Regions from separate parts of the Marinomonas sp. TI.3.20 genome, predicted to be linked through region 2. Evidence: predicted binding sites of a transcription regulator. Region 2 holds the regulator's gene; each other region holds the start of a gene.

Region 1 (3,271 bases), on a different contig from region 2:
TGTCCGTCATTAACCACTGACTGTATTGATATTACCAATACCCTAAGACTTTCCACCAAAGTCCACCAACGATTCCCCAAACGGCTAAATTCACGACACTCATAATAAAGCCCATGATCCACCAATCTTCCATGGAAACATAGCCTGACCCAAAGATGATGGGCGATGTGCCGGTGGCATAATGAGTCAAAGACATCATTAAAGAAGATGCTCCCGCAAGTAATAAACCAAGATATAAAGGCGGTGCGCCTAGAGCCAACCCAGCGGCATAAAAAGCGGCAAACATGGCGGTGATATGAGCGGTCGTACTGGCAAAAAAGTAATGCACATAAAAATACACCGCGACTAAGATGACGACAGACACTCCCCAACTCAGATTGAATTGCTCAATATTGCTTTGCACCACGGTCGAGAACCAATGCACCAAGCCAAGCTTGTTTAAAAAAGTAGCCATCATCACCAAAGCGGAAAACCACACTACTGTGTCCCAAGCGGATTTTTCTTTCAGTACATCCTCCCAACTCAAGACGCCGCTAATCAACAGCACAGACAAGCCTAAAAAAGCCACCGCCGTCGTGTTTACCGCAAACTCAGGACCCAATAACATGGCCGGCACGCCAGCCCACAACAAAAGCAGCAGCGCAAATACCGCTACCATAACTTTTTCGCCGTAACTCATGACCCCCATCTCTGCCAACTTGGATTTTGCGTAACGACTGGCGTCTGGCGTACTTTTGATTTCAGGTGGATAAATGGCGTAAATCACTAAAGGCACCAAGGCTATACACACCAACCCTGGCAACAAAGCAGCCAACGCCCAAGTTCCCCAAGAAATACTAATACTGGCTCCGGTCGCATCGGCAATCAGTTTTACAATAAGAGGATTTGGCGCGGTCGCGGTAATAAACATAGCCGATGTAATCGGGTTTATATGGTAATTCACCAAGGCAAGATAATGGCCTATTTTACGAGAGGTGCCGTCTTCTGGAGAAGAGCCAAAACTACTGGCAATGGATTTCATAATCGGGTGAATTATACCGCCACCACGTGCGGTATTGCTTGGCGTCACTGGCGCAATCACCAATTCAGACAATGCCAGCGCATAACCAATGCCGATGGTTTTTTTACCAAATAAAGAAATAAAATAATAACCAATTCGGTTGCCCAAGCCTGTTTTAGCCAACCCACGCGAAATAACAATCGCAATACCGATCAACCAAATAAGAGAATTGGAAAAGCCACTTAGCGCATCTTTAATAGCGCCTGAGGGGCTGTCATTCGTCACCCCCGTTATCGCAACCAGCGTGATGGCTAAAATCGCCAACGCACCAATCGGCATGACCTTCCCGATAATGGCAACCACAGTAGCAACAAACAACGCCAATAAATGCCACGCATTGACTGACACACCTTCAGGGACTGGCACGACAAACCAAATTAACAACGCCAAGCCAACAGAGACAATACCGGGAACAATTTTGACACCACCCGCCTTCATACATACTCCTACACCAAGATGACCGTCAAAAACGACGAATACCGTCGTTGAATGTTAGCGATTTTTCACCATCATGGCGCTGACATGCATCACTCAAACGAGCATCGCTCAAACGAAGGGCAGAAAACACAAAGCAAAAAAAAGAGCGGGTAATTATCTGGTAATAATTATCCGCTCCTTTGATCAATTTTCGTTAGTCAGACGCTTTATGGAAACACCGCGTCTAATTTTTCATTCATTAACGCCTGCCATTCTTTGTCCAATGGCGCTTCAAACAACATGCGTTCGCCATTAAGCATGATGTCCAAGCGCGTTGCGTGCAGGCACAATCGTTTAAAGCCAAGGGCTTTAGTTTCTTTCAATGATTCAACCGGCGAATATTTATCATCACCGACGATCGGATACCCAGCGTGCAAAGCATGCACTCGAATTTGGTGAGTACGCCCTGTTACTGGTTCACACTCGACCAAGCTGTAGCCTTCAAATTGACGAACCAATTTAAAGCGCGTTAAACTTTCTTTGCCGTCAGTATGAACTTTCACAACACGCTCACCGGATTTCAGCTCGTTTTTCAGCAACGGAGCATTCACCTGAAGTTTGCGTTTTGGCCAGCTGCCATACACCAACGCAAGATAGGTTTTTTGCACGCCTTCTTTTTCACGAAGCGCCGTATGCAGTTCTTTCAGTACGCTGCGTTTTTTGGCAATCATGATCAAACCAGACGTATCACGATCTAATCGATGAACAAGCTCAGTGAACTTTTCTTGTGGCCGCATTTGACGAATCACTTCGATAAGACCAAAACTCAAGCCACTACCACCATGTACCGCCAGCCCTGAAGGCTTATTCACCACGATCAGGCCCTTATCTTCATAGATGATACGAGACTCTATGCTGTCCTTTAGCTTATCTGACAGGGTAGGTTTATCCGGTATTGGCGCCAGGACAATAGGCGCAATCCGTACAATATCATCGTGCTGCAATCGATAATCCGGTTTGGTGCGTTTTTTATTAACGCGAATTTCCCCCTTGCGCAAAAGGTTATAAAGCTTACCTTTAGGTACTCCTTTTAGCAGAGTAACAAGGAAGTTATCGATTCGTTGACCAGAATTATTCTCGTCAATCGTCACATAGCGTACCGCTGGTCGCTCTGTGGAATTTTGATCTGAGTCCGACATAACCAAAGATTGCTTTCCTTTATAATTGAAGCACTTAGTTTTTACTGTTATATTCACATTCACAGAGGGTAAGAGGCAACAGAACACCTCGAAGATAAGACACTGAGAATTGAATGAATACTGCCGAAGCGACACTTCGGCCCTCTATCTTACCTCTGTAACAGTTAATCTTAAATAATAAACCGCATGATTCGGATAAATCTGTGTCAGTGGGAAGGAAATCTCATTAATTGCTCGGCCGCGCGTTCGCGTTGTTTCGTAAAAAAGCAAAAAAACGAGACCAGTATAGGGACTTTTTGTTATTGATTTGGCGGCGACCGCATAAAATCGTTTTTATTTTTATAAACGCATCGCGCACTCCATTTGCCTAAACACTACGAATCGTTGTCACTATTCTGGGCTAAAATCTTAATTAGCTCCTTTTCCTGTGCATTTGTTCGCATCAGCCAACAGAGTTCACACTTATAATGATTAGAATGCTAATAAATGCAACTCAACAAGAAGAGTTGCGGGTCGCCCTTGTCGATGGCCAACGTTTATACGATCTTGATATCGAATCTGGTTCAAGAGAACAGAAGAAAGCAAACATTTATAA
Region 2 (3,271 bases):
GATTGATAAAATGCTATCACCAAGCCATGCTCCTATTAGCTTGTATTTTCATATTCCGTTTTGTGCGCATCTTTGTTACTACTGCGCTTGCAATAAGGTCGTCACAAAACAATACGATAAAGGCGCCGAGTACGTTGAGTTACTTGAAGAAGAAATGCGTTTAAGAAGCCTAATGCTTGATAAAAATCGTCCAGTGACTCAACTTCACTTTGGTGGAGGCACTCCTACCTTTTTGTCCGACGAACAGTTGAAACACTTATTTTCTGCCATAAACCATCATTTCAACTTAGTTCAAGATGGCAGCCAAGATTACAGCATTGAAATAGACCCAAGAGAAATCAGCCATTCCAAAATGAAACTACTAGTCGAAAATGGCATTAATCGCATCAGTATTGGAGTGCAAGACTTCGACAATGAAGTACAAAAAGCAATACACCGAGTACAACCTGTAGAAATGGTTCGAGATTTACTCAATGACGCTCGAGACCTAGGGGTCTTATCCGTTAACTTTGACCTTATATATGGACTTCCTAAACAAACTATTTACGGTTTTAAGAGTACGCTAGAAAAAGTCATCGAACTGAACCCTGATCGTATTTCAGTTTTCAACTACGCACATTTACCTGAACGCTTCAGAGCTCAGCGTCGAATATTAGACAGTGATCTCCCTTCACCAGAAGGTAAATTGAATTTATTGAAACTGTCTATAGAATTATTAACCCAAGCTGGCTATGAATATATTGGAATGGATCATTTTGCAAAACCTACTGATAGCTTAAAAATAGCGCAAGAAAAAGGTGAATTGCAAAGAAATTTCCAAGGGTATACTACCCACGCTGAAACCGATCTCATCGCCTTTGGCGTGTCCGCGATTAGTCATCTGAAAGGTGTATACATCCAAAATCATACGGATTTATCGCTTTATCAAAACAGCATCGAAAATGGTCAATTGGCCATTATGAAAGGGTATATTAGCAATGAAGATGATCTAATTCGTCATCACACCATTATGGCATTAATTAGCCAATTTGAACTCGATAGTAGAACCATTGAACAAAAACACGCTATCCACTTCAACAACTATTTTCATGATGAAATACAGCAATTAAGAGCGTTAGAAGAAGATGGTATTGTTGAAATTGAACAGATTGAAGAACATACTATCATTAGAGTAACAGAGCGTGGACGCTTGCTAATTCGCTGTGTTTGCATGGTATTTGATAAGTATCTAGGCAGCGCAGTAAAGTACTCTAGGGTAATCTAATAAATCGAAGTCAGGGAGATCTTTATGTCAATCGTACACGCCCAATCAAGGTTCACCAGTAAGCTAACATCTCAATGCCAGAATTGCAGCTTAAGTGCATTGTGTTTACCCATCGCATTAGCTGATGAAGATATAAACAGATTGGATCAAATTATTGAAAGGAAGCGTCCATTAAAGAAAGGGGAAATTCTCTTTCATCAAGGTCAAACCTTTGACTCTGTCTTTGCCGTTCGAACAGGAACGCTCAAAACATTCAATATTACCTCTTCAGGTGAAGAGCAAATCACAGGCTTTTATTGTCCGAGTGAGCTGGTTGGTTTGAGTGGCATTGATAACGATACTTACCCTATTACCGCCAAAGCGTTAGAAACAACCACAGTCTGTGAAATTCCATTTAGCCACCTAGAAAACTTAACCGCACAAATCCCCTCTTTAAGGCATCAGCTTTTTAGAATAATGAGCCGAAAAATCAGTGAAGACCAACAAATGATGGTTTTACTAGGTAAAAAGAATGCAGATGAAAAAGTCGCTTCATTCCTTTTGAACCTTTCTAGTCGTTTCAAAAAACGCGGTTATTCTGCTATTTCTTTTCGTTTAGCAATGTCCCGTGGAGAAGTTGGCAATTATTTGGGCCTTGCCGTTGAAACCGTTAGCCGTGTGATAACCCGCTTTCAAAAGAACAAGCTGATTGAAGTGGATGGTAAAGAGATAACCATTACTGATCTTGCGGAAATACAAAAGTTAGTGGGGATAGCGGATGATTGTGCTAGACTCGCCGATTTGAACAAATAGAAAAAGGCTCTTTTATCCTATGCTTTACGATGATTTTTACGTCAAGTCATTAATTCGTACCGTTGAAGACTGGCCTAAAGCCGGTATCAGCTTTCGCGACATCACCCCAATTTTTAGTGATCCTAAAGGTATGCGGATGGTAGTTGATGCCTACGTGCACCGTTATATTGGCAGCGATATTACTCATATTGCCTGCATTGATGCGCGTGGCTTTTTAATCGCGGCTGTCTTGGCTTATGAATTACAAAAACCATTGATCTTGATCCGTAAGAAAGGCAAATTGCCTGGCAAGACCATTTCACAATCCTATGATTTGGAGTACGGCTCTGCTGAGCTTGAGATTCAAGAAAATTCGGTAAAAGCAGGTGATCAAGTGTTATTGTTTGATGACTTAATTGCTACCGGTGGAACATTGCTTGCAGCGGTTGCGTTACTGACCAGTCAAGGTGCGAATATTAAAGAAGTTGCCGCTATTATTGATTTACCCGACCTTGGTGGCAGCCAGAAACTACAGGATAACGATCTATCTATTTTTAGCTTATGCGCTTTTTCCGGTGAATAAAGGCTAATTAGCCCTTATACAAGATAAAATTTAGTTAATAAAAAAGGTGGCCAAGATGGCCACCTTTTTTATATCAAACTACTCACTTAGAAAGCAACAGAAGCACCGATACTTAGGCCATCACTTGTTTCGCGACGCTCGCCATTTGTATAAACCGACACAGTACTGCCGTAACCAATATAAGCTCGGGTATTTTGTGTGGTCATGTATTCGCCACGGACATCATATGTGTACATGTGATCCAATCGTGATACAGACAACACCGTTGGCGCATAGTAACCAGAAGCGTAAAAACTTAAACGGTTTGCCATAGGGAATGTGTAGCGGTACCAGCCACCCAATGCCGTAGCAACGGCAATCTCATCATTTTTCCCTTGCATATTGTTATCAAGAGCATAGATGCGAACACCCAACCCAATTTGCAAAGGGCCACTCGTGTCTGAATCTTGAATATTGATACCAACATAAGCTGAAGAAGTTTCATTATCAGCATCATGAGTACCACCACCACTAATAGAAAAAGGGCCGGCATCAATAGCAACGTCCGCTTTCACTAAATCATTAGTCAAACTTACACCCGCAGTAGAAGCAAAAACCATGGATGAACTCAAAATACCTGCGGTAAGCAGTAAGGCTTTATTTGTTAGATTCAT
Region 3 (3,271 bases), on a different contig from region 2:
TGCGCAGCGCTTCTGTTATTGCAGGGTCAACTTTCATCATATTCGCAATGGCTGTGTGTGCAGGAACACAATAATGACATTCGTGTTCTACATTAATTGTTTGCCAAACAACAGTCAGTTCTTCTGCATTAAACGATGATTCAGAAAAAAGTTTATGAAGGACTTGATAGCCTTCAAGCAGGCCAGGTGCTTCTGCCATAACCGCATGTAAATTGGGTAGGAATCCATTTGCTTTTATAGAGCCTTCAACTAGGGATTTGCTGGCTTCAGGGGCAGTGTCTAGGGTGTGAATAGTAAATTCGCTCATTTTGTATCCTATTTAATGTTGTATGAATTAGTAACTTGTTTTGTCGTGTCGTTTTTCTATAAAACGAATAATAAGTGGTTTTGAACGTTCGTTCAAGTTAAAATTGAACAATCGTTCAAAGATCTAAATGTTGGAAGTCAAAAAATGAGAAAAAATGCCAAGTTTGACCGTGATCAGGTTGTTGATAAAGCCACGAATTTGTATTGGGAAAAAGGCTTTCATGCGACATCAATGCGTAACTTACAAGATGTGATTGATATGCGACCGGGTAGTATTTACGCAACATTTGGCAGTAAAGAAGGTTTATTCAAAGAAGCTTTAATGCGATATACACAACAGGGCGTGACAGCTTTGCACTTATGTCGTAATGAAACTCAATCGCCGCTTGAAGCGCTTAAACGGTTTGTGAAAGAAATTGTTATTGATACGCAAACGGATGCCCCTAATGGCATGTGTATGTTGGCAAAAACGGTGGCGGAATTAACGGATAGCAATAGAGACTTATTAGAAGAAGCAAAGCGTTCGCTCAAAATATTAGAAACAGAATTTGAAAAACTGATTATAGAGGCTCAAGAGCACGGTGAAGTGGCGAAAGATAAAGTCGCAGGGCAGCTCGCTCGTCATCTTCAAATACAAATCTCGGGCTTACGAATTTATGCAAAAACCTATGGAGATGAGGCGCCACTCGATCAGTTGGTTGAAGATATTTTTACCCATTATCCATTTTAGCGATATTTTTTTGCTTCGAATATCAACCGTATATCAACTAGAGCAGACTTTTTAGAACTTATGAAACAACTATTTGACAATTTACCCTAGTGGTTTGATCTAAATCTATAAAATCGTTACCAGAGTAACTCTGTCGCTTTCTCTCTCTTTATCTTGATCTAACGCAATGTTTCAGTCTGCAACCTCACTCATAATTCATGCTTATAGTTAGCTCCAGGGGCTGGAGCGGCGGCGGACGTAAAACAACAAGAGCATTTAAGTGCCTGTGAACGTCTTTTCTGAATCAAGTGAATGGGTTGAAGTCATTATGATCAATGAAACGGTAGTGGACTTATCGAGGTTCCAGTTTGCTCTAACTGCTCTGTACCACTTTTTGTTTATTCCTTTAACACTCGGGTTGTCTTTTATACTTGCAATTATGGAGTCGGTTTACGTTATTACCGGCAAGCAAGTTTATAAAGACATGGTGAAATTTTGGGGTAAGTTATTTGGTATTAACTTTGCCTTGGGTGTATCGACAGGTCTTACCATGGAATTCCAGTTTGGTACGAACTGGGCGTATTTCTCGCATTATGTGGGCGATATCTTTGGTGCGCCATTGGCGATCGAAGGTTTAATGGCCTTCTTCTTAGAATCTACCTTAGTCGGTTTGTTCTTCTTCGGTTGGGAGCGTCTGAGTAAAGTCAAGCATTTGGCGGTTACTTGGTTGGTAGCTTTCGCGTCTAACATGTCGGCGTTATGGATTTTGATTGCCAACGGATGGATGCAAAACCCAGTAGGTTCTCAGTTCAACTACGAAACCATGCGTATGGAGTTGGTGGACTTTAGTGCTTTGTTATTTAACCCAGTGGCTCAGGTGAAATTCGTTCATACTGTGTCAGCGGGTTACTGTACTGGCGCTATGTTCGTATTGGCTATCTCAAGTTACTACCTACTTAAAGGTCGTGATTTGCCATTTGCTCGTCGTTCTTTTGCGATTGCTTCTGCTTTCGGATTAGCCGCGACAATGAGTGTTATTGTGCTAGGCGACGCTTCTGGTTATGAAATAGGGGATGTTCAAAAAGTTAAATTGGCTGCCATCGAGGCAGAATGGGACACACAAAAAGCGCCTGCTGATTTTACTTTGATCGGTTTCCCGAATCAGAAAATAGAAAAAACGGAATACGCGATTAAAATCCCAGGTGCTCTTGGCTTGATTGCAACCCGCTCCTTAGATGAAAAAGTAGAAGGCATCAAGGATCTTAAAGCGCAAAATCGTCAACGTATTATTAACGGTATCTACGCAAACCAGCTACTCAAAAAGTTACGTGATGGTTCAACTGATCCTCAAGTGAAAGCCAACTTTGAAAAAGTGAAGGGTGATTTGGGCTACGGCTTATTAGTTAAAGCCTTCACTAATGACATGGACCACGTGACGGCGAAACAACTTGATCAAGCGGTGAATTACAGTATTCCTAATGTGGCTCCGATCTTTTGGTCATTCCGTGTAATGGTCGGTATGGGCTGCTTAATGTTACTTATCTTTGCCGTTGCTTTTTACCAAAACGCGCGCCGTCGCATTGGTCAAAATCGCTGGTTCCTAAAGGTTATCCTGTTTAGTTTGCCAGTACCTTGGATTGCCTGTGAAGCAGGTTGGATTGTGGCTGAATACGGTCGTCAACCCTGGGCGATTGGTGAAATATTGCCCGTTAACTTGGCTGTATCTGGGCTAACCGCAACAGATCTTTGGATCACTATTATTGGTATTATACTTCTGTATACCGCTTTCTTAATCGCAGAAATGTACCTGATGATTCGCTTCTCCAAACAAGGTCCTTCTAGTTTGCACACCGGTCGTTATGCGCTTGAAAACGAAACGGATCAGATAAAATCTCAGGAGATTTAAAATGGATTATGATGTATTAAAATTAGTTTGGTGGGCTTTAATCGGTGTTCTACTAATAGGCTTTGCTATCACTGATGGTTTTGATATGGGTGTCGGTAGTTTGGTCAATATTATCACTCGTGATGATAGTGAACGCCGTGTCATGATCAACTCCATGGCGCCTCATTGGGATGGTAACCAAGTATGGTTTATCACCGCAGGCGGTGCTTTATTCGCGGCTTGGCCTATCGTCTATGCGACGTCTTTTTCTGGCTTTTATTTAGCCATGATTCTGACATTAGCAGCCATGTGGTTTCGTCCAATTGGTTTCGATTATCGTTCTAAAATAGATTCACCTCGCTGGAAAAGAA

Evidence for each region. The regulator FNR, encoded in region 2, switches genes on or off when oxygen is low (the NO sensors DNR and NnrR bind a similar motif). The targets are predictions, from matches to a motif close to TTGATNTANATCAA.
Region 1: the regulator FNR is predicted to act here: its motif matches at 1,578-1,591, upstream of V6259_RS05875 (anion permease).
Region 3: the regulator FNR is predicted to act here: its motif matches at 1,190-1,203, upstream of V6259_RS09005 (cytochrome ubiquinol oxidase subunit I).

Annotation. Positions count from the first base shown of each region.
Region 1 is NZ_JBAKAS010000004.1:19,195-22,465, forward strand. It holds gene V6259_RS05875 (anion permease) at 32-1,498, opposite strand; gene rluC (23S rRNA pseudouridine(955/2504/2580) synthase RluC) at 1,705-2,676, opposite strand; gene rne (ribonuclease E) at 3,144-3,271, shown strand, end outside.
Region 2 is NZ_JBAKAS010000006.1:168,450-171,720, reverse strand. It holds gene hemN (oxygen-independent coproporphyrinogen III oxidase) at 1-1,264, shown strand, start outside; gene fnr (fumarate/nitrate reduction transcriptional regulator Fnr) at 1,289-2,056, shown strand; gene V6259_RS08645 (adenine phosphoribosyltransferase) at 2,076-2,618, shown strand; gene V6259_RS08640 (YfaZ family outer membrane protein) at 2,705-3,271, opposite strand.
Region 3 is NZ_JBAKAS010000007.1:37,715-40,985, reverse strand. It holds gene V6259_RS09015 (carboxymuconolactone decarboxylase family protein) at 1-307, opposite strand, end outside; gene V6259_RS09010 (TetR/AcrR family transcriptional regulator) at 452-1,036, shown strand; gene V6259_RS09005 (cytochrome ubiquinol oxidase subunit I) at 1,344-2,921, shown strand; gene cydB (cytochrome d ubiquinol oxidase subunit II) at 2,923-3,271, shown strand, end outside.